Regions from separate parts of the Pseudomonas sp. LB3P31 genome, predicted to be linked through region 2. Evidence: predicted binding sites of a transcription regulator. Region 2 holds the regulator's gene; each other region holds the start of a gene.
What was found. Region 2 encodes sigma-54, which starts transcription at its own class of promoters, with help from an activator protein. Its sites were predicted from a motif close to ANTGGCATNNANNTTGCTNT; they were not measured.
Positions count from the first base shown of each region.

Region 1: the regulator sigma-54 is predicted to act here: its motif matches at 2,477-2,496, upstream of glnK (P-II family nitrogen regulator).
Region 3: the regulator sigma-54 is predicted to act here: its motif matches at 5,465-5,484, upstream of ACYZTK_RS07955 (flagellar basal body rod protein FlgF).

Region 1 is NZ_CM142710.1:3,586,400-3,594,094, forward strand. Features, by position in the region: gene ACYZTK_RS16180 (YifB family Mg chelatase-like AAA ATPase) at 1-322, opposite strand, end outside; gene ACYZTK_RS16185 (hypothetical protein) at 502-672, opposite strand; gene ACYZTK_RS16190 (helix-turn-helix transcriptional regulator) at 865-1,128, shown strand; gene ACYZTK_RS16195 (BRO-N domain-containing protein) at 1,134-1,655, opposite strand; gene ACYZTK_RS16200 (accessory factor UbiK family protein) at 2,023-2,283, opposite strand; gene glnK (P-II family nitrogen regulator) at 2,702-3,040, shown strand; gene ACYZTK_RS16210 (ammonium transporter) at 3,076-4,413, shown strand; gene ACYZTK_RS16215 (secondary thiamine-phosphate synthase enzyme YjbQ) at 4,626-5,051, shown strand; gene sutA (transcriptional regulator SutA) at 5,154-5,474, shown strand; gene ACYZTK_RS16225 (HAD family hydrolase) at 5,665-6,375, opposite strand; gene xerC (tyrosine recombinase XerC) at 6,372-7,271, opposite strand; gene ACYZTK_RS16235 (DUF484 family protein) at 7,274-7,695, opposite strand, start outside.
Region 2 is NZ_CM142710.1:2,463,008-2,470,702, forward strand. Features, by position in the region: gene ACYZTK_RS11265 (ATP-binding cassette domain-containing protein) at 1-378, opposite strand, end outside; gene ACYZTK_RS11270 (KpsF/GutQ family sugar-phosphate isomerase) at 655-1,629, shown strand; gene ACYZTK_RS11275 (KdsC family phosphatase) at 1,629-2,153, shown strand; gene lptC (LPS export ABC transporter periplasmic protein LptC) at 2,161-2,733, shown strand; gene lptA (lipopolysaccharide transport periplasmic protein LptA) at 2,720-3,268, shown strand; gene lptB (LPS export ABC transporter ATP-binding protein) at 3,268-3,993, shown strand; gene ACYZTK_RS11295 (RNA polymerase factor sigma-54) at 4,177-5,670, shown strand; gene hpf (ribosome hibernation-promoting factor, HPF/YfiA family) at 5,744-6,052, shown strand; gene ptsN (PTS IIA-like nitrogen regulatory protein PtsN) at 6,065-6,529, shown strand; gene rapZ (RNase adapter RapZ) at 6,532-7,389, shown strand; gene ACYZTK_RS11315 (HPr family phosphocarrier protein) at 7,405-7,680, shown strand.
Region 3 is NZ_CM142710.1:1,758,412-1,766,106, forward strand. Features, by position in the region: gene flgK (flagellar hook-associated protein FlgK) at 1-641, opposite strand, end outside; gene flgJ (flagellar assembly peptidoglycan hydrolase FlgJ) at 665-1,963, opposite strand; gene ACYZTK_RS07940 (flagellar basal body P-ring protein FlgI) at 1,975-3,048, opposite strand; gene flgH (flagellar basal body L-ring protein FlgH) at 3,091-3,786, opposite strand; gene flgG (flagellar basal-body rod protein FlgG) at 3,839-4,624, opposite strand; gene ACYZTK_RS07955 (flagellar basal body rod protein FlgF) at 4,670-5,410, opposite strand; gene ACYZTK_RS07960 (sigma-54-dependent transcriptional regulator) at 5,681-7,243, opposite strand; gene phhA (phenylalanine 4-monooxygenase) at 7,623-7,695, shown strand, end outside.

The DNA of each region.
Region 1 (7,695 bases), 1.1 Mb from region 2:
CCAGGCATTCCACATCGTCCAGCGCCAGCGCGGGCACCTGGACACTGGCCGACAGAATCCCCAAGGCAATCGCCAAATCAAATCGTCCACCATCCTTGGGTAAATCTGCCGGAGCGAGATTGAGCGTGATACGTCGCGCTGGAAACTGCAGTCCCGAATTGATGATCGCACTGCGCACCCGGTCTTTGCTTTCTCTCACGGCTGTTTCAGGCAATCCGACCATCGTCAGCGACGGCAAGCCATTGGCGAGATGGACTTCCACGGTGACGGCGGGCGCATCCACGCCAATCTGGGCGCGGCTGTGGACGATGGAGAGGGACATGGTCGTTCCTTGAGCTGACGGAGGCCGCTTCCTGCGGTGTTTTCAAGGGTAGACGGGAGTGAGGGATTTGGTGGAGCGGAGACGGAACAAAGTTTTCACTGGATGTTGCGATCCGTTTTTCCGGTTCGCCTGTGAACAATTGAGCTGATGACCTGAAGGGGTCTGTCACTGAGCGGAATTCATGCTTTCCCGCCCGCAAGAACGCCACTGGGCTCAAGTTCTTTGCCATGAGCAGCAGCTACTTCGAGAAAACGCCGTTGATTGGCCGATACATTTCCGGCTAAGCGGAGTGCTTCTGCTTGAAATTCAACGATTCTTAGTAGCTTTTTCGTTCGCTGTTTTTGACTCATATAAACCTCGTTTGGGATCTGAACGCACAAGCTAGCCAAGTAGGAGTGGACGCAAAATCAGCTGTGGGGCGCAGTTTTTGTAGGACCATTCTGAAATGTTTGAAGGGCATTGCCTGAATAGCCTGGACGCTCTTGTATGCCGGGGGGTGCTGCTTATGATCGGGGCAGATCAGGCCATCCAGAGCGGAGAACATGAACACTAATGGAATGCGGTCGATTCATCGGAAGGACATTCTTGAGCGGGAGTTTATTGAGCTGCTGAGCGCCGACTTTGCAGACAATGCCTGGCAGTTTCCTGAGTTCGAAATTGAACTGACAAGGTTTGTAGCGCAGAGCACAGGCGTCAGTTCGGATCTTGCCAGGGTGCTGGCCGCTCACTTCGATACCACGCCCGATTTCTGGCTAAATCTGCGATCGAATTACGAATCGCGCAGTGGCGATATCGAGCGTGGTTAGGTTGGTTAAAACGACTGCAATGCTTGCGACGCTTTTTTCCACCAGGGCATTTTGACTGCGCGGTTTGCTGGGGCGTCATTGGGCAGCATGTATGGCACATCCTGCAGTCGAATCCAGGGTTGGTTGTTCCAGCGCAGCAGGCTCAGCGACATCTCTGGCCAGTTCAGGCGGCTGAGCGTTGGGCGTTCGGTTGAGGCGGATGCTTGAGCGTCCCTGAGGGCGGGTACGACTTCGTGGGTCAGCCATTCGCGCAGGCCTCGGTATTCGGGGCAGTAGTGATAGACCAGTAATGCGTAGACGCCGGACTCGCTGATGAGCAGCGTGTTTTCGATGTTGCCGTGGGTGAGTGTTTGCGCGGTTTGGTGCTGGTCTGGGTCGAGCTTGCGCAGGGCGCGTTCGTCGAGGTAGAGGCGCAGGAAGCGGCCGAGGTCGCGGGCGCTGAACCAGGGTTGGTTTTGCAGGAGGAGGGCGTGGAGGTGGAGTTTGTGGCGGGTGAAAATTTCGGGGGTTAAATAGTTTTCGTCCATGGTGCAGTTCTCGGGGTCGAGTGAAGACTACTGCCTTTGATCGTCGCCAAACGAAAAGGGTGGCAGCTATGCGCGGGTTGGCGAACCGGTGAACCCCGAAATCCGGCAGACCCGAGGGTCTCCCACGCAGAGCCGCCATAACTCGAGACGGGAGGATTCCCTGTTCGAATGTGGTCGCGTTGCGTCGAGGTTTCCAGGTCGCCAAACCCAGTGCTGAACATTCAGCAGTGGGGGAGATTAGAAGTTGGAGGGGTACGACGCAATCGGACGGCGGTGGTGATGTTTGTAGGATGTTGCCGAGATTGTTGTGAGGCTTAAGATCAAAAGATCGCAGCCTTCGGCAGCTCCTACAGGGGGGCTTCGGTGTTTATTCGGTCGGTGGCGTGAGCTTCGCTTCCATCTCGGCCACTTTCGCTTCGAGGCTTTCCAGGCGGGCGCGGGTGCGGGCCAGGACGACCATCTGGCTATCGAATTCTTCCCGGCTCACCAGGTCCAGTTTGCTGAAGCCGCTCTGCAGCAGCGCCTTGAACTGGCTTTCGATTTCGCTTTTCGGCAACGGCGTGTCACCGCTGAAGAGGCGGGAGGCGGTACCCGTCAGGGCGTCGAGGAAGTCTTTGGGCGCGAGCATGGGAAAGGGTCCTGGAAACAATGGCGGGCAGTGTATCACGCAGTGTCTATAGTCAATCCCGACCACGGCAGCGCACGGTTTTCGCGCAGGCGGACGAACGGTTACGCACCGATGTGGTGCGTAACCATCGCATGTTTTCCGCCTTGCTGGCTGCGGGTCAGGCCAAGGGACTGAATTCAGGCACTTTTCAAGAGATGGCAAGCTTTCTGCTAATAGCCTTGTAACCCATGCACTGATGCAGTCGCTGTGACGAATGCAGTGCGCCGGGCGGAACGGGGAAGTGTTTCGTCAGGAGCGGTTAACTGGCGTCGGGCGGGCAGGTAGGGCCGACGATGCGTTACAAAGCCAGGCACTGCGCTTAGACTTGAGTCGGGTTTGTTTTCCTGGGGCAAGTCCACCAATTCGGGAGAGAGTTTTCATGAAGCTAGTCACTGCCATCATCAAGCCGTTCAAACTGGACGATGTACGCGAGTCGTTGTCCGAGATCGGCGTGCAGGGCATTACCGTTACTGAGGTCAAGGGCTTCGGTCGGCAGAAGGGTCACACCGAGCTGTATCGCGGCGCGGAGTATGTGGTCGATTTCCTGCCAAAGGTGAAGATCGATGTCGCCATTGACGACAAGGATCTTGACCGGGTTATCGAGGCGATAACCAAGGCGGCCAACACCGGCAAGATCGGTGACGGCAAGATCTTCGTGGTCAATCTGGAACAGGCGATTCGCATCCGTACGGGCGAAACCGATACCGACGCAATCTAAGCCGCCACAAACCCAACGCCCCAGGAGAAAACAATATGACTCTGCGTAACTTCGCAGGGCTAGGAGCCCTGTTGTCCCTCGTAATGCCCAGCCTGGCTATGGCGGCAGACGAAGTGGCGGCCCCAGTCCTCAACTCCGGCGACACCGCCTGGATGTTGACCTCGACAGCCCTTGTGCTGTTTATGACCATTCCCGGCCTCGCGCTGTTCTACGGCGGCATGGTTCGGTCGAAAAACATTCTTTCCGTGATGATGCAGTGCTTCGCCATTACCGGTCTGATCAGCATCCTGTGGGTCATTTATGGCTACAGCATTGCGTTCGACACTACCGGCATGGAGCAGGGCGTCGTCAACTTCAACTCGTTCTTCGGCGGCATGGGCAAGGCGTTCCTCGCCGGTGTCACGCCATCGAGCCTGACCGGTCCTGCGGCGCTGTTCCCTGAGGCGGTGTTCATCACCTTCCAGATGACCTTCGCCATCATTACCCCTGCGTTGATCGTCGGTGCGTTCGCCGAGCGGATGAAGTTCTCCGCCATGCTGATCTTCATGGGTATCTGGTTCACCCTGGTTTATGCACCGATCGCGCACATGGTCTGGTCCGGCAACGGCGGCCTGATGTGGGACTGGGGCGTGCTCGACTTCGCGGGCGGCACCGTGGTGCACATCAACGCCGGTGTGGCTGGCCTGATCTGCTGCCTGGTATTGGGCAAGCGCAAAGGTTTCCCGACCACTCCGATGGCTCCGCATAACCTTGGCTACACCCTGATGGGCGCTGCGATGCTGTGGGTCGGCTGGTTTGGCTTCAACGCCGGCTCCGCTGCTGCGGCCAACGGCACAGCCGGCATGGCGATGCTGGTCACCCAGATCGCTACCGCCGCCGCTGCTCTGGGCTGGATGTTTGCCGAGTGGGTCACCCACGGCAAGCCAAGCGCACTGGGTATTGCTTCTGGTGTGGTCGCAGGTCTGGTTGCGATCACTCCTGCCGCTGGCACCGTGGGCCCGATGGGCGCCTTGGTGATCGGCCTGGCAGCGGGCGTGGTGTGTTTCTTCTGCGCCACTACCCTGAAACGCAAGCTCGGCTACGACGACTCCCTGGACGCCTTCGGTGTACACGGTATCGGCGGTATTCTCGGCGCGATCCTCACCGGTGTGTTCGCGGCACCGGCCCTGGGTGGTTTCGGTACTGTCACCGATATCGGTGCACAGGTCTGGATTCAGCTCAAGGGCGTAGGTTTCACGGTGATCTACACCGCGATTATCACTTACCTCATCCTCAAGGTCCTGGACGCTGTCATGGGTCTGCGTGTGACTGAGGAAGAAGAGGCGGTCGGTATCGACCTGGCTCTGCACAACGAGCGCGGCTACAACTTGTAAGCCAGCGTAAAAATAATGCCCGGTTCGCCGGGCATTTTTTTGCCCGGAATTTGTCACTGCAGGTGAAGCTGAAAGGTTTTTTCCCAGAGCTTTCGCTCCCTTTATGCCGACTGATTTTGTGCGGCCAATGGCTTACAGCAATGAAGGAATATTAGGGCCTTTGTTTTTTCCCAGAGCGCGCTAGAATGCGCCCCGAACGTGCGGAGAACTGTATGTGGCAACAGACTCTGATTACCCTGCGGGCGAGGCCCCGGGGCTTTCATCTGGTGACGGACGAGTTACTCGCTGGTTTGCCTCAACTTAGGGCATGCCGGGTCGGTCTGTTGCACTTGTGGCTGCAGCATACCTCGGCGTCGTTGACCATCAACGAGAACGCCGATCCGGCGGTACGTCGCGACTTCGAACGATTTTTCAATCGTCTGATCCCACAAGGCGCAGACGGCTTTGAGCATAACGACGAAGGCCTGGACGACCTCCCGGCGCACTTCAAGGCCAGCGTGCTTGGCTGTCAGATCAGTTTGCCGATAACGGCAGGCCGACTGGCGCTGGGAACCTGGCAAGGCGTTTATCTGGGCGAGCACCGTGATCATGGCGGTGCTCGTAAAGTCCTCGCCACCTTGCACGGTGAAGAGGCATAAGCCATTGGTCATCAATGGCGGTTGAATTTTTTCTGGCAGCCGTCGACAGACGGCAAAGCTGGGCTATAACTAATCTGCTTTTCGCAAGTCATGAGGTAGAACATGAGCGACGATGATCTGGAAAACGACGACCTCGAAGTAGGCGACGACGAAACCGAAGAAGGTCTGGAAGCAGCGGCGGAAGACGTCGCTGAAGACGACGGCGGTGACACGCCCGCTCCTGCCGCCAAAGGCAAGGCCAAGGCTGCGGTTTCGGTCGATGAGCTGCCGAGCGTGGAAGCGAAGAATAAAGAGCGCGATGCGCTCGCCAAGGCCATGGAAGAATTCCTGGCCAAGGGTGGAAGGGTGCAGGAAGTGGAGGCCAATGTGGTCGCCGATCCTCCCAAGAAGCCGGACAACAAGTATGGCAGCCGTCCTATCTAGGCGCCTGCATTTGCTTGCTGAAAAAGCCCGCCGTCGCTGCGGGCTTTTTTATGGGTGTAGAAATTGAATTCCTGCACCGATCTTCTGTAGGAGTGAGCCTGCTCGCGATGCAGCCTCACATTCAACGAAGATGTTGGCTGATCCACCGCCATCGCGAGCAGGCTCACTCCTACAGGGGCGGGCGGTGTTTTCAAGGCTGGTGGTGTGAGTTCCACCCTGCCAACAACACCGGCAGCTCGGTCAGGCTGCGGATCTCGGCATCCGGGGCCTTTTCGGCTTCCCACGCTTTGCCCGCCGGGTTGAACCAGATGGCCCGCAACCCCGCCTGCTGCGCTCCGGCAATGTCATCCCCCGGATGATCACCGATATGCACCGCCGTCTGCGCCGTCGCGCCCCCACGTTGCAGGGCCTCGTGGAACAGGCGTGCGTCGGGCTTGGCGATGCCGATGTCTTCGGCACACAAGGCGAACTTGAAGTAGTCCGCCAGCCCCAGTCGGCGCACGTCGGCATTGCCATTGGTGACCACGCCCAAGGCGTAATGATTGGCCAGGGCCTCCAGGGTCGGTTGCACGTCGGGAAAGATTTGCAGCTGGTGCCGGGCGTGCAGGAACACTTCAAAGCTTTGGTCAGCAAGGTCGGACGCCTGACCATGGTCGTACCCGGCTTCTTCCAGCGCATGGAACAACACCCGACGGCGCAAGGCGCTGATGCGGTGCTTGAGGCCAGGCTCGCTGCCCAGGATGCGCTCGCGAATTGCCCACAAATGCTCAACCGGCACGGCGCCCAGGTTTGGTGCGTGTTCGGTGAGCCACTCACGCAGCACGGCTTCGGCGCTGACAATCACCGGGGCGGTGTCCCACAGGGTGTCGTCGAGGTCGAAAGTGATCAATTGAATCGTCATGAATCATCGCCCTTAATGCGTTTGGCCCGTGGGTGGGCACTGTCATAGACCGTCGCCAGGTGCTGGAAGTCCAGGTGGGTGTAGATCTGGGTGGTCTTGATGTCCGAGTGGCCGAGTAATTCCTGCACGGCACGCAGGTCTTGCGAAGACTCCAGCAAATGGCTGGCGAAGGAATGCCGGAGCATGTGCGGGTGCAGGTTCTGCCCCAGTTCGCGTTCACCCGCCGCTTTCACCCGAACCTGAATCGCCCTGGGGCCCAGGCGCCGCCCCTGTTGGCTGACAAACACTGCGTCATCCGCCGGGTTGGTCATTGCGCGCAACGGCAACCACAGCTCCAGCGCTTCACGGGCCTTGGTACCGACGGGCAGCAGGCGGGTTTTGCTGCCTTTGCCGAGGACCTGGACCATGCCGTCGGCGAGGTCCAGCTGATCCAGATTGAGCCCGGTCAGCTCCGACAGGCGCAACCCGGAGGAATAAAACAACTCGAGGATCGCCTGATCGCGTCGCGCCAGGAAATCATCTTCCACCCCGCCCTCAAGCAGTTGCAACGCACGATCGGTATCGAGGGTTTTCGGCAGGCGCCGCTCACCCTTGAGCGGCGCCAGGCCATTGGCCGGGTCGTGATCGCACAGGCCTTCGCGGTTCAGGTAGTGATAAAGCCCGCGTACCGCCGACAACAGGCGCGCGAGGCTGCGCGACGATTGACCCTGGGCATGCAGGCGGGCAATCAGGCCGCGCAGGCGCTGGATATCCAGGGACGACCAGCTGCCAATGTTCTGTTTGACGCACCAGCCGAGGACTTTGTCGAGGTCGCGACGATAGGCCTGCAACGTGTGCGGCGACACCTGCCGCTCACTGCGCAGATGTTCGCAGTAAGCGTCCAGTTGCCGCTCCACGATCAGCGTACCGAGCGCAGGGAATTGTTGACCCGTGGCAACACGCGGCCCATGACTTCGGCGATGTAGCTGAGGAACAGCGTCCCCACCGAACTCTTGTAGTGCTGCGGATCGCGGCTGGCGATGGCCAGCACGCCATGGATGCCCTGATGACTGATGGCGACGACGGCGGTGGAGCCGATCTGCTTGCGTTGCTCTTCGCCGAACAGGAAATCCAGTTCGTGTTCGCGCAGGCTGCCGGCGACGCTCTTATCCTCGGACAGCAAGCCGCCAATGGCGGTCTGAGCGTCGGCGTGGGTCACCCAGCGGCCCACCGGCATCGGGTTGTCGCCGAGCAGGATCAGGCTGACAAAGGGCACCTGAAAGTCCTGGCGCAGGCTGTCTTCGACGCTGATCACCACATCTTCGAGGCTGGTGGCATCCA
Region 2 (7,695 bases):
CAGGACGATGTCACGGATCATTTCTTCCGGAAGCTGGGTGTGCACGCGCAGCGGAAAGGCGACGTTCTCGAACACGTCGAGGTCGGTAAACAGCGCGCCGCTCTGGAACAGCACCCCCATATGCTTGCGCGCGTCGAACAGATCGCTGCGCGACAGCTTCGGCAGATTCTGGCCGTTGACCCAGACTTCGCCGGCAGTCGGCCGCAACTGTGCGCCCATCAGGCGCAACAGCGTGGTCTTGCCACACCCGGAAGGCCCCATGATGCCGGTGACCTTGCCCCGCGGAATGCGGATATCGACGTTATTGAAAATGCTGCGCGCACCGCGCTTGAAGGTCAGTCCCTTCAGCTCGACCGCGTAGGCGTTATCGGCACTCATCTAAACTCCTTGCGATGCAGCCTCACACTCGGACGCCTGACTTTCTGGCGAAAGCACATTCCTCGTGGGCAGGCCGAACTGGCGGCGAACTATATCACTGCAAGCGCTTGGCGCCCAAGGCTAAAGCCGGGCTATGTTCAGCCGCGTGACAGCTCAAAAGCCTCACGCTGACAGGATTACGTAACAGCGAATGACAAAGCACGACGAACTTGCGTGAGGGTTTTGCTCATTACCGCTATAATCGCCGCCTTTTCATCAGGCTATACGATTTCCGACATGAGCCAATCCAGCGACCTTATTCAATCGGCACAACGCACCATCCGTCTCGAACTGGAAGCCGTGCAGGGCTTGCTTCCACGCATCGACGCAGATTTCGTACGCGCGTGCGAGATGATTTTGGCCAGCAAGGGCCGCGTGGTCGTGGTCGGCATGGGAAAATCGGGACACGTCGGCAACAAGATCGCCGCCACCCTGGCGAGCACCGGGACCACGGCATTTTTCGTGCACCCGGCCGAAGCCAGCCACGGCGACATGGGCATGATCACCCGGGATGACATCATCCTGGCCCTGTCCAATTCCGGCTCGACCACTGAAATCGTCACCCTGTTGCCGCTGATCAAACGCCTGGGCATCCAGCTGATCAGCGTGACCGGCAACCCCGACTCGACGCTGGCCAAGGCCGCCGAAGTCAACCTCAACGTGCACGTCGAACACGAAGCCTGCCCGCTGAACCTGGCGCCCACCTCGTCCACCACGGCGGCGCTGGTCATGGGTGATGCCCTGGCCGTTGCACTGCTGGAGGCGCGCGGCTTCACCGCAGAAGACTTCGCCTTCTCCCACCCTGGTGGCGCGCTTGGCCGTCGCCTGTTGCTCAAAGTGGAAAATGTCATGCACGCCGGGGACGCCCTGCCGCAAGTGCAACGCGGCACCCTGCTCAAGGACGCGCTGATGGAAATGACGCGCAAGGGCCTGGGCATGACCGCGATCGTCGAAGCCGACGGCAAGCTGGCCGGGATCTTCACCGACGGTGATTTGCGTCGCACTTTGGATCGCGCCATCGACATCCATCACGCCACCATCGATCAGGTCATGACTGTTCACGGCAAAACCGCGCGCGCCGAAATGCTCGCCGCCGAAGCCTTGAAGATCATGGAAGACAACCGAATCAACGCCCTGGTGGTCGTAGACAAGGAGGATCGCCCTGTTGGCGCCTTCAACCTCTCCGACTTGCTGCGCGCAGGAGTCATGTAATGAGCAACGATCTGCTGCAACGTGGCAAGCATATCAAGCTGGCGATTTTCGACGTCGACGGAGTCCTCACCGATGGACGCCTGTACTTCCTTGAAGACGGCAGTGAATTCAAGACCTTCAATACCCTCGACGGCCAAGGCATCAAGATGTTGATGGCAGCCGGCCTCCAGACCGCTATCATCAGCGGTCGCACGACCCCGGTGGTTGAGCGCCGGGCAAAAAACCTCGGCATTCCCCATCTGTATCAGGGCCGCGAAGACAAACTGGTAGTGCTGGACGAGCTTCTCGCCCAACTCGGCCTAAGCTATGAACAAGTTGCCTACCTCGGCGACGACTTGCCTGACCTGCCGGTGATACGCCGCGTCGGCCTGGGCATGGCGGTGGCCAACGCGGCCAGCTTCGTGCGTGAACATGCTGACGGCATCACCCAAGCCCGCGGTGGCGAGGGTGCCGCTCGCGAGTTCTGCGAATTGATCCTGCGCGCCCAGGGCCGCCTCGATGCGGCGAATGCCGCGTACCTGTGAGCCAACTATGCTGAGCAAAAAGTTTCGCAACATACTGCTGTTCGGCTGCATCGCCGCGATCTTTGCGGCCGTGGGCTACTGGAACATCAGCCCGGAACGCTTCCTCGACCAGCCGAAAGTGGCCGTCGATGAAAGCGCGATCGACTATTACGCCCTGAACGCCCACAGCGTGCAGTTCCTCCCGGACGGCAAACTGCAGTACGAGATGACGTCGGACAAGGTCGAACACCTTAAAGCCACGGAAGTGACGCTGCTGACCAACCCGGACCTGAACATGTTTCGCGGCACCGAGTTTCCCTGGCACGTGCAGAGCGAACGCGGAGAAGTGAATCCGGATGGTACCGAGGTGGAACTGATCGACTCGGTGCGCATCACACGTTTCGACGAGAAAAACCGCAAGACGCTGATTACCACCACCCGCATGACCGTGTTCCCGAAGCAGCAATATGCGCAGACGGAGCAACCCGTTAGAATCGACGGCGCCGGTGGCGTGTCGACTGGTACGGGAATGAAGGCGTATTTGAAAGAAAGCAGGATACACCTGCTATCGAACGTAAGAGGACAGTATGAGGCTCGTTAAAACCCTCCCTATTTTGCTCAGCCTGGGCGCAGCACTGGGAAGCGTGAGCGCCTGGGCTCTGCCGAACGATCAAGAGCAGCCTATCCGCATTCAGGCCGACGACGCCCAACTGGACGACAAGAATGGCATCGCCACCTACAAAGGTGACGTCATCATCACCCAGGGTTCGATGAAGGTGACCGGCAATACCGTGACCATCACCCGCACCCCGGCTGGCGATATCGACGTGGTGACTTCGGTCGGCAACCTGGCTTACTTCGAGCAGCTTCAGACCCAGGGTGACACCAAGCCTGTGCAGGGTTACGGCGTCACGATCCAGTATCACGCCTCGCAGAACCGCGTCGTGCTGATTGATCGCGCCAAGGTCATCGACAAGGACAACAACGTCACCCAGGGCGAGAAAATCGTCTACGACACGGTCAAGAAGCTTGCGAGCGCCGGCCGTGCCACGGGCAACAAGGTCACCGAATCGCGTCCGCGCATCGACATGGTGATCCAGCCCAAGCCGAAAAACGACCAGAAAAAGGCCAATTAATGGCAACTCTGAAAGCTCAGCATCTGGCCAAGGCTTACAAGAGCCGCCAGGTCGTGCGCGACGTCAGCCTGTCGATTGACAGCGGTCAGATCGTCGGGCTCCTCGGCCCTAACGGCGCCGGCAAGACCACCTGCTTCTATATGATCGTCGGCCTGGTGCAGGCCGATCAGGGCCGCGTGCTGATCGACGACCTGGACGTCAGCCATCAGCCAATGCACGGCCGTGCCAAGGCCGGTATTGGCTATCTCCCGCAAGAAGCGTCGATCTTCCGCAAATTGTCGGTGGCCGATAACATCATGGCCATCCTCGAGACCCGCAAGGAGCTCGACAAGGCCGGTCGGCGCAAGGAGCTGGAGAGCCTGCTGCAGGAATTCCACATTAGCCATATCCGCGACAACCTCGGCATGAGCCTGTCGGGCGGCGAGCGTCGCCGGGTGGAGATTGCCCGGGCGCTGGCGACCAATCCGAAGTTCATCCTGCTCGACGAACCTTTCGCCGGCGTGGACCCGATCTCGGTAGGCGATATCAAGCAGATCATCCATCACCTCAAGGCCAAGGGCATTGGCGTGCTCATCACTGACCACAACGTCCGTGAAACCCTGGACATCTGCGAGACCGCCTACATCGTCAACGATGGCCAGCTGATCGCCGAGGGCGACTCTGCCACCATCCTGGCCAACGACCTGGTCAAGGAAGTTTATCTGGGCCACGAGTTCCGCCTTTAAGCGCTGCGGTGCCTGGCCAGTCGCCCGGGCGCTCGACACTCTAAAAAATCAATACTTTTTTATTGTTACAGCGCTCTAGGCAAACACTGCAATATCGGGCATATAATTTGCTTAAGTTTGGCGCTCCGGCGCCCTGTAGTGGATGGCGCATGCGCGCCGGCGAATAAGGTTTAAGCCCCTGCCATGAAACCATCGCTAGTCTTGAGAATGGGCCAGCAGCTGACGATGACTCCTCAGCTGCAACAGGCCATCCGCCTGCTCCAATTGTCGACCCTGGACCTGCAGCAGGAAATCCAGGAGGCGCTGGAGTCCAACCCGATGCTCGAACGCCAGGAAGAAGGCGACGACTTCGACAATGCCGATCCCTTGGCCGACAAAGCCGAGCAGCAACCCAACGCCGACGTTTCGGAGCCGTCCTATCAGGAAACCGCGCCGACGGTAGACAATCTCGAGGAAGGCGACTGGAACGAGCGCATTCCCAACGAGCTACCCGTTGATACCGCGTGGGAAGATGTCTACCAGACCAGCGCCAGCAGCCTGCCAAGCAACGATGATGACGAGTGGGACTTCACCACCCGCACATCGGCCGGCGAAAGCCTGCAGAGCCACCTGCTGTGGCAACTGAACCTCGCGCCGATGTCCGACACTGATCGCCTGATCGCCGTCACCCTGATCGACTGCATCAACAATCAGGGCTACCTGGACGAAACCCTCGAGGAAATTCTCGAAGCCTTCGACCCGGAACTGGACATCGAACTGGACGAAATCGAAGCCGTTCTGCACCGCATCCAGCAATTCGAACCGGCCGGCATCGGCGCTCGCAACCTGGGCGAATGCCTGCTGCTGCAATTGCGCCAGCTGTCCGCCAAGACCCCTTGGCTTACTGAAGCCAAGCGCCTGGTCACGGACTACATCGATCTGCTGGGCAGCCGCGACTATAGCCAGTTGATGCGGCGGATGAAGCTTAAGGAAGACGAACTGCGCCAGGTCATCGAGCTGGTCCAGAGCCTCAACCCGCGTCCCGGCTCGCAGATTGAGTCGAGCGAAGCCGAGTACGTGGTTCCGGACGTGATCGTGCGCAAGGACAACGAACGCTGGCTGGTGGAACTCAACCAGGAATCGGTGCCGAAGCTGCGGGTCAACGCCCAGTACGCCGGTTTCGTTCGCCGCGCGGACACCAGTGCCGACAACACGTTCATGCGCAATCAGTTGCAGGAAGCCCGCTGGTTCATCAAGAGCCTGCAGAGCCGCAACGAAACCCTGATGAAAGTTGCCACCCAGATCGTCGAGCATCAACGCGGTTTTCTGGAGTACGGCGACGAAGCGATGAAGCCGCTGGTACTGCATGACATCGCCGAAGCAGTCGGCATGCATGAATCGACGATTTCACGGGTGACCACGCAGAAGTTCATGCATACCCCACGGGGCATTTATGAACTGAAATACTTTTTCTCCAGCCACGTCAGCACCTCCGAAGGCGGCGAATGCTCGTCCACGGCGATCCGCGCGATCATCAAAAAACTGGTTGCGGCGGAAAATCAGAAAAAGCCGTTGAGTGACAGCAAGATCGCTGGTTTACTGGAGGCACAAGGCATTCAGGTGGCTCGCCGCACCGTCGCCAAGTACCGCGAATCCCTTGGGATCGCGCCTTCGAGCGAACGCAAGCGGTTGATGTAAGCCACGCCACAGCGTTCCAGTGGCAGATCATCTGGTCTGCCGCTTTATGCACTGGCAACGAAGGAGAAGCTGTATGCAAGTCAACATCAGTGGACACCAGCTGGAAGTTACCGAACCCCTGCGCACCTATATCGGCGAAAAACTCGCCCGTTTAGAGAGGCATTTCGACAAGATAACCAACGTGCAAGTCACGATGAACGTCGAGAAGCTCAAGCAGAAAATCGAAGCCACCTTGCATATTCCCGGCGGGGAAGTGGTCGCCAATGCCGAGCATGACGATATGTATGCCGCCATCGACCTGCTGACCGACAAGCTGGATCGCCAACTCAAAAAGCATAAGGAAAAGACCCAGAGCCTCCTCCAGGGCGCAACCGGTCGTTAACACTCCCAACCCATGATCCGACTTGAAAGTATCCTGACCCCCGGCCGTTCCCTCGTGAACGTGCCGGGCGGCAGTAAAAAGAAAGCCCTCGAGCAAATTGCCAACCTTATCCATAAAGAAGTACCGGATCTGGAGATGCAAGATGTCTTCGAGGCTCTGATCGCCCGTGAAAAACTCGGCTCGACCGGTTTTGGCAACGGCATCGCCATCCCCCACTGTCGTCTCAAGGGCTGCGCGTCACCTGTCAGTGCCTTGATGCACCTCGACGCCCCTATCGATTTCGACGCCATCGACGGCGCCCCGGTTGACCTGCTGTTTGTGCTGCTGGTCCCGCAAGCGGCCACCGATGCGCACCTGGAGCTCCTGCGCCAGATCGCCAGCATGCTGGATCGCAAGGAAGTTCGCGAAAAACTGCGCAGCGCCCCGAGCAATGAAGCCTTGTACCAGGTCGTCCTGGACGAGCAGAACGGTCATTAATCATGCGCTTGATCATTGTCAGTGGCCGTTCCGGCTCAGGTAAAAGCACTGCCCTCGATGTCCTTGAAGACAGCGGGTACTACTGCATCGACAACTTACCTGCCGGGCTGTTGCCAGAGCTGGCCGAACGAGCACTGATTCACACCGAGCTTGCGCAACCGCTGGTGGCCGTGTCGATCGACGCGCGCAACCTGCCAAGCCACCTGTCGCGCTTTCCAGAATTGCTGGAAGAGGTCCGCAGCCGGCATATCAAGTGTGATGTGCTGTATCTGGACGCCGACGAGGAAACCCTGCTCAAGCGTTTTTCGGAGACCCGTCGCCGGCATCCGCTGAGCAATGCCAATCGTTCGCTGGCCGAGGCCATTCAGGACGAGTCCAACTTGCTCGGGCCGATTGCCGACCTGGCCGACCTCAAGGTCAATACCACCAACCTGAACCTGTATCAGCTGCGCGATACCATCAAATTGCGGCTGTTGAACCAGCCCGAGCCGGGCACCGCGTTCCTGGTCGAGTCCTTTGGCTTCAAGCGTGGCATGCCGGTGGATGCCGATCTGGTGTTCGACGTGCGCTGCCTGCCCAACCCGTATTGGAAACCGGAACTGCGCGAGCAATCCGGGCTTGATCAACCGGTAGCCGATTACCTGGCGGCGCAACCGGATGTCGAGGAAATGTTCCAGGACATCTCCAGCTACCTGCTCAAATGGTTGCCGCGCTTCGCTGCCAGCAACCGTGCGTATGTCACCATTGCCATTGGCTGCACCGGCGGGCATCACCGCTCCGTCTACCTGACCGAACGTCTGGGCCAGGTTCTGCAACAATCCCTGAAGAACGTCCAGGTCCGCCACCGCGACCTCAGCTAAAGGATTCACATCGCGATGCCTGCTCTGGAAATCGAAATCATCAACAAGCTGGGCCTGCATGCTCGCGCTTCTGCAAAATTTGTCGGGGTTGCTGGGCAGTTCAAGGATTGCACTATCAGGGTCGGGCGCACGCCGGAATCCACGGTCGACGGCAAGAGCATCATGGCGATGATGATGTTGGCGGCTGGCAAGGGCACAAAAATTTATTTGAGTACGGAAGGCGAACAGGCGGATGAAGCGCTGGCTGCGCTCGTTAATTTGATCAATAACTACTTCGACGAAGGCGAGTAATGCTTGCCACGTAGC
Region 3 (7,695 bases), 700 kb from region 2:
GTCACGCCGACCAGTTCGTTGAGTGTGCGCACGGCTTCGTTACGCGCATCCATCAGGTTGTTCGGGCCGCTGCCGGTCGAGGCGGTGGCCTGGGAAATCTGCTGGTTCAGCGAGGCAATGGATGAAGTCAGCTGATTGACCTTTTCGGTCATGGTGGTCAGCTGGCTGTTGATGCCTTCGTTCTGCTGCTGCATCTGCGACGCCAGGGCGTTGAAGCGGTTGCTCAACGTTTGCGCGTTGGTCAGCAGCAACTGCCGCGAAGCGTTGTCGCTCGGGGTGGCGGCAGAGGTTTGTACCGATGCAAAGAAGCTGCTCAACACCGCACTGATCCCCGTGGTCTTGTCGGAGAACAACTTGTCGAGCGGGTTGACCTGCTCGAGGTAGGAGTTGGCGTCGTTGCTCAGCGAGGTGCTGGTCTGCAGCTGCTGATCGAGGTAGGCGTTATACACCCGGCGCACATCCGCCAGGGTCGTGCCGCTGCCGATGAACACGCCGCCATTGAGGTTGGACGTATTACTGGTCTGGATGGTCTGCTGGCGTGAATAGCCGGCGGTGTTGGCGTTGGCAATGTTATTGCCGACAGTCGCCAACGACACCTGACTGGCGTTGAGACCCGACATCCCGATATTGAGCAAACTCATGGTTCAGACCTTATACCTTGTGCCTATAAAGGCGTAGTGGAAACGCCCGCCGCAGCGTAGTTCTGGTAACTCGTCATCTGCTTGGCTATCTGCGAAATCTTGCTGGCGTATGCCGGGTCGGTTGCGTAACCGGCCTTTTGCAACTCGCGTACAAATTGTTCCGGGTTATCGGCAGACTTCACGACATCTTGATAGCGATCGTTGGATTGCAGCAGCGTTACCAGGTCGTGGAAGCTGTCTTTGTAAGAGTCGTAGGAGCGGAACTGCGCCGTCTCCTTGACCATCTCGCCATTTCTGAATTCGCTGGTGATCGCCCTTGCCGAATCGCCCTTCCAGTTGCTGCTGGCCTTGATGCCGAACAGGTTGTGGCTGCTGCTGCCGTCCTGGGCGCGCATGACCGATTTGCCCCAGCCGGTTTCCAGGGCGGCCTGGGCCACCAGGTAGCGCGGATCGACGCCGATGCGGTCGGCGGCTTCCTTGGCCATCGGCAGCATGGCGTTGACGAATTCGTCGGCGGAGCTGAAGGCTTTCTTCGGCGGTGCCAGGGGGATCTGCGCCATGGCGCGGCCGTAGACTTGCAGGCGACCGCTCGCCGGCGCTTCGGTTTGCGCGGTCAGCCAGTCGCCGTTGTACAGGGAGCCTGCGCCGCTGACTTGGGGCACTTCGATTTTGTTGATCGCGGTCGTGACGGTTGCTGCCGGGGCGGTGGCCGATGGGACCAGGCCGGCGAGCAAGCGGTCGGCGAGTTTCGGTGGCAAGGCCAAACGGCGCTGGTTGATCAGCGCCATGTCATTGCGGTGTGCACCCTCGCCCTCGCCTGCGGCCTGCGGCGCGTGGATCGAGCGCGAAGCCCATAATGGACGCTGGCCGTTGAGGCGCGACAAAGGACCGTTGGTGGCAGCCGTGCCGGCGGCAATCGGCGTTTCCACCGCAGCTTTCGCTTCGGCCTGCTTGGCCGCCGACGCGGCCGCCGCTTCACCCGGGGCCATGGGTTTGTTCTTCGACATCTGGCGCATCAGCACGTCGGCCAGGCCGATACCGCCGCCTTCGCGGGACATTGAAACGGCCAGCTGCTGGTCGTACATTTCCTGGTACTGCTTGGCTTCGGCGGTGTTCAGCGGATTGTCCTGGCCCAGGGTATTGGTGGCCGAGCGCATGGACTTGAGCATTTCACCGAGGAACAGCGACTCGAATTCCTGCGCCACTTTGCGCATGTTGCCTTCGCTGTTCTTGTCGCCGACCTTGAGCTGATTCAGGCGATTCAAGTCCGAGTAGGACCCCGAATCGCTGCTGCTGACCAGACCGCTCTTGTACATATCCATCTTCGCTGTCCTCAGATCACGATCAGGTCGGCTTGCAACGCGCCGGCCTGTTTCAGTGCTTCGAGGATGGCCATCAAGTCACCCGGCGCCGCGCCGACCTGGTTCACCGCTCGGACGATTTCGTCGAGGGTGGTGCCCGGGCCGAACTTGAACATCGGCTTGGCTTCCTGCTGGGCGTTGACCCGCGAGCGCGCCACTACAGCCGTCTCGCCATTGGACAGAGGGCCGGGCTGGCTGACGATCGGGTCTTCAGTGATGGTCACGGTCAGGCTGCCGTGGGTCACGGCGGCCGGGGACACTTTGACGTTCTGGCCGATGACGATGGTGCCGGTACGCGAGTTGATGATGACTTTCGCCACCGCCTGGCCCGGATCGACTTCAAGGTTCTCGATGATCGACAGGTAGTCGACGCGCTGGCTCGGGTCCAGTGGCGCACTGACGCGGATCGAACCGCCATCGATGGCCTGGGCCACGCCCGGGCCGAGCATGTTGTTGATCTTGTCGACGATGCGCTTGGCGGTGGTGAAGTCCGAACGGTTGAGGTTCAGGGTCAGGCTGTTGCCCTGGTTAAACCCGCTCGGCACCGAGCGTTCCACCGAGGCACCACCGGGGATGCGCCCGGCGGACGGGACGTTAACGGTGATCTTCGAACCGTCGCGACCTTCGGCATCAAAACCGCCGACCACCAGGTTGCCCTGGGCGATCGCGTAGACGTTGCCGTCGATACCCTTGAGCGGCGTCAGCAGCAAGGTGCCGCCGCGCAGGCTCTTGGAGTTGCCGATCGACGCGACGGTGATGTCGACCTGCTGCCCCGGCTTGGCGAATGCCGGCAAGTCAGCACTGATCGATACTGCGGCGACGTTCTTCAGCTGCACGTTGCCCGAACCCGGCGGTACCTTGATGCCAAACTGCGAGAGCATGTTGTTGAAGGTCTGCAGGGTGAACGGGGTCTGCGTCGTCTGGTCGCCCGTGCCGTTAAGCCCGACCACCAGGCCGTAACCGATCAACTGGTTGGAACGCACGCCGGAAATACTGGCGATGTCCTTCAGCCGCTCGGCTTGCGCATTGAACGCTGCGCACAGCATCAGGGCGGCCACCGTCAGGTGTTTGAGATTCAAAGTAGCCACCTAGAAAGGGAACAGCGGGCTGAGGAAAAAACGATCGAACCAGCCTGGCTGACTCGCATCGGCGAAGGCACCGGTGCCCGAATAGGTGATGCGTGCATCGGCGACGCGGGTCGACGACACGGTGTTGTCGGTCGCGATGTCATCGGCCCGGACCATGCCGGCAATCCGCACCAGCTCATCGCCGGTGTTGAGGGTCAGCCACTTCTCGCCGCGCACGGCGATGATGCCGTTGGGCAATACATCGGCGACGGTCACGGTGATCGAACCAGTCAGGCTGTTGCTCTGCCCGGATTTGCTGTCGCCCTTGGTCGCGCGGTCGGCGCTGTAGCCGGCATTGAGGCTCAGGTCGCCGCCACCGATCGGGTTATTGGTGGTCAGGCTCGAGCCGAACAACGAGGTCAGGCCAACGCTGGTGTCGCTGTTCTTGCCGATCTGCGAGTTGGCGTTCTTGCTCGCCTGGGTGCGCTCGTTCAGCGTGATGGTGATGATGTCACCGACGCGGAATGCCTTGCGGTCGCTGTACAGGTTCTGTTCGAAACCGGCCTGGTAGATCGAGCCATTGTTGGCGGCAGCCGGCAGCGGCGTGCGCGGCAACACCGGGGCGTAGTAAGGGTCATTGGGCCGGGGCGCGGGCGCGACACAGCCCGCGAGCGCGGTGATCCCACTCAGTGCCAGAACAGATACGAAGCGATTCATGACCCTACCTCACGGTGTTGCAGGCGACCTCTTGGCCGCCTCATAGACTTGATTACAGATTCTGCGTTACGAACGAGAGCATCTGGTCGGCGGTGGAGATCACCTTGGAGTTCATCTCGTAGGCGCGCTGGGTGGTGATCATGTTGACCATCTCCTCAACGGTGCTGACGTTGGACGTTTCCAGGGTGTTCTGCAGCGTGGTACCAAAACCGGCGAGACCCGGGGTGCCGACTTGCGGCGCGCCGCTGGCGGCGGTTTCCAGGAACAGGTTGTTGCCCACGGCTTGCAGGCCGGCCGGGTTGATGAAGTCGGCGGTTTGCAGGTTACCGATCACCTGGGACGCAGCGTTGCCCGGCACGGTGACGGACACAGTGCCGTCGCGGCCGACCGTGAAGGTCTGGGCGTCGTTCGGGATGACAATCGCCGGTTCCAGGGCGAAGCCGCTGGCGTTGACGATCTGGCCGTTGGAGTCCAGGTGGAAAGTACCGTCACGGGTGTAGGACGTGGTGCCGTCCGGCTGCAGGATCTGGAAGAAACCACGACCGTCGATGGCCATGTCCAGCGGCTGCTCGGTGGTTTGCAGGCTGCCCGCGGTGAAGTTTTTCTGGGTGCCGACGATGCGCACACCGGTACCCACTTGCAGACCCGACGGCAGTTCGCTGTCCTGGGTCGACTGGGCGCCAGGCTGACGCTTGATCTGATAAAGCAGGTCCTGAAACTCGGCGCGATCACGTTTGAAACCCGTGGTCGATACGTTCGCCAGGTTGTTGGAAATGGTGGTCAGGTTGGTGTCCTGGGCGGACAGACCGGTTTTGGCAACCCATAGAGCCGGAAGCATTCGATTCTCCTCGTGCGCCTGTTTTACGGCGCGACGTTCTGGTAATTAGCTGATCTGCAAGACCCGAGCCATGGCCTGGTCGTCTTCTTTGGCGGTGTTCATCATCTTGATGTGCAATTCGAATTGCTTGGCCAGCGCCAGTACCGAGGTCATTTCTTCCACGGCGTTGACGTTGCTCGACTCGAGGAAACCGGACACCAGTTTGACGTTGGCATCCGCTTGCGCAGGCTGGCCGTCCTTGGTGTGGATCGAACCGTCCAGGCCTTTGGTCATGTTCTTGAAGTCCGGGTTGACCAGCTTGATGCGGTCGACTTCGGCCATCACGCGCGGGCCTTCACCCATCGCGCGAATGCTGATGGTGCCGTCCTCGCCGACTTCAATTTTTTGCTCGGGCGGCACGGCAATCGGCCCGCCGTTGCCCATCACCGGCATGCCGTTGCCGGCGCGCAGTACGCCAAGGGCATCGACGTTGAGGCTGCCGGTGCGCACGTAGCTTTCACCGCCATCGGGGTTCTGCACGGCGATCCAGCCATTGCCCTGAACGGCGACATCCAGCTCCCGCCCGGTTTCAACCAGGGCGCCTGCGGAAAAATCGGTGGCCGGACGCTCGGACATGGCAAACGCCCGCGCCGGAAAGCTGTCACCAAACACCGGCATCGAACGCGCCTGTTCCAGGTCTTTCTGGAAACCGTTGGTGGAGATGTTCGCGAGGTTGTTCGCATGAGCCTTCTGCGCCAGTGCATTCTGGCTGGCGCCGGTCATAGCTACATAAAGGTACTTGTCCACACTCTTTCCTCTGCATGCCGGACGTTTGCCGCCCACCGCTGTACTGCTGAGCCATAAGCAATTTGCAGACCAACTATTTTCTGGCGGCACGGGGCCGGGCAAACATTGGGTTTTAGGGGTATGGAGGGGGAATGGGGATTGAGTGGGAGACGAAAAACCGGCGGTGTTGTGCCGCTTCGCGGCAATGGATCAAAAGATCGCAGCCTGCGGCAGCTCCTACGGGGATCGAGATTTTACGTAGGAGCTGCCGCAGGCTGCGATCTTTTGATCTCAAGAGCTGCTGTCCTTCCCAACCTCATATTCACGCAGCTTGTTGGCAATGGTGGTATGCGAAACCCCCAAACGCTTACCCAGCTGCCGACTGCTCGGATGCTCGGAATACAGCCGCTCCAGCACCGCCTTCTCGAAGCGCCCGACAATCTCGTCCAGCCCGCCTTCCAGGGAAAAATCGCCAAGGGGCTGGCGCACGCCGTAATCCGGCAGGCGAATATGCTCGGCCTTGACCGTGCCGCCCTCACACAGGGAAACCGCTTGAAACAGCACGTTCTCCAGCTGTCGGACATTGCCCGGCCAATGGTAATGACTGAGCCGCTCCATCGCCGCCGGCGCCAGTTTCGGCAGCGGGCAACCGATCTGCCGGCTGGCCTGATCCAGAAAATGCTCGACCAGCGGGGTCAAACCATCCAGGCATTCGCGCAGTGGCGGGATGTGCAGCGAGAGCACGTTGAGGCGGTGATACAGATCCTGGCGAAACTCTCCGCGCGCGCACAGCTCGGACAGGTCCACCTGGGTCGCACAGATCACCCGCACATCGAGATATACCTCTTCATCACTGCCTACCCGGCGAAAGCAGCCGTCCTGCAAAAAACGCAGCAATTTCACCTGCAACCGCGGGCTCATTTCGCCGACGCCATCGAGGAACAGCGTACCGCCCGCCGTGAGCTCCAGCAGCCCGAGTTTGCCTTCGGCACGCGCGCCTTCGAACGCGCCGGGGCCGTAGCCGAACAGTTCGGTCTCAGCCATGGATTCTGGCAGCCCGGCGCAGTTGAGCGCCATCAGCGGTGACTGGCCCCGGGGACTCGCCAGGTGGCAGGCTCGCGCCAGCAGCTCCTTGCCGGTGCCGGTTTCACCTTCTATTAATAGCGGCGCATCCAGGGGCGCCATGCGCCGCGCTTCGCGGACCACAGCGGCCATCACTTTCGAACTCTGGAAGATGCTGTCGAACCCGCGCAGTTCCTGCTTGCGCACGTTGTAGATGCGTTCGCCCACGCGGTCTGCGCGGTGCAGGGTCAATACCGCGCCGGCCATGGCTTCGCTGTCGTCATGCTCCGACTGCAGGGGCGCGATGTCGGCCAGGAACACATCGCCCCTGACCTTGACCCGCAACCCGTTGATCCGCGACTTGTTGGCACGCACCAGTTCCGGCAGGTCGAAATCCTCGGCGTAACGGGACAGCGGAATCCCTGGCACCTCGTCCACCCGCACCCCGAGCAACTGCGCAGCCGCACGGTTGGCGGCCACGATCGAGCCGCCCATGTCGATCGACAGCACCGGAAATTCCAGCGCGCCGAGCAGCGCGTTGAGCTCCATGTGCCGGCGCTCGCTGGGCATCAGCCCTACGCGCTTGACGCCAAATACCCCAGGGATCGACTCGAACTTCGCCCGCAGCGCCTGGAACTGCAGGTTGATCAGGTTCGGGCAGTGCAGGTAGATCGCATTGCCGTGTTCGCCGCCAACTTCGCCGCGCGCGACGTTGATCCCGTACTCCACCAGCAGGTTAAGAATGTCACGCAGGATGCCGATGCGGTTCTGGCAATGGACTTTGATACGCATATAAATGCCTAAAAAAACGGTGGATGGGCGTGGCTCCCTGTAGGAGTGAGCCTGCTCGCGATAGCGGTGGGTCAGGCAAACCGGTCTTGTCAGACCGACCGCTATCGCGAGCAGGCTCACTCCTACAGAGGTGCACCAGCAAATTTCTGCTGCGAGGCACAGATAGTCGTCAAGATTATGTGACACCTGGAGCGCTTTTCAAACCCGAAAAACCCAACAACGGCGCTTTACCCCACAATCCGTAACGAAAAATTTACGAATTAGCCGGGTTTTTCCTACGCAAGCATCACACGGAGGGCTGCACTACCGAACGCCATGGGTTATTCCTAAGTCCATAGCTGGACATAACAAGAACGAATTCCCCTAGCAGGAGAGCAGCATGAAGCAGACGCAATACGTGGCTCGCGAGCCCGATGCGCAAGGTTTTATCGACTACCCCGCCGAAGAACACG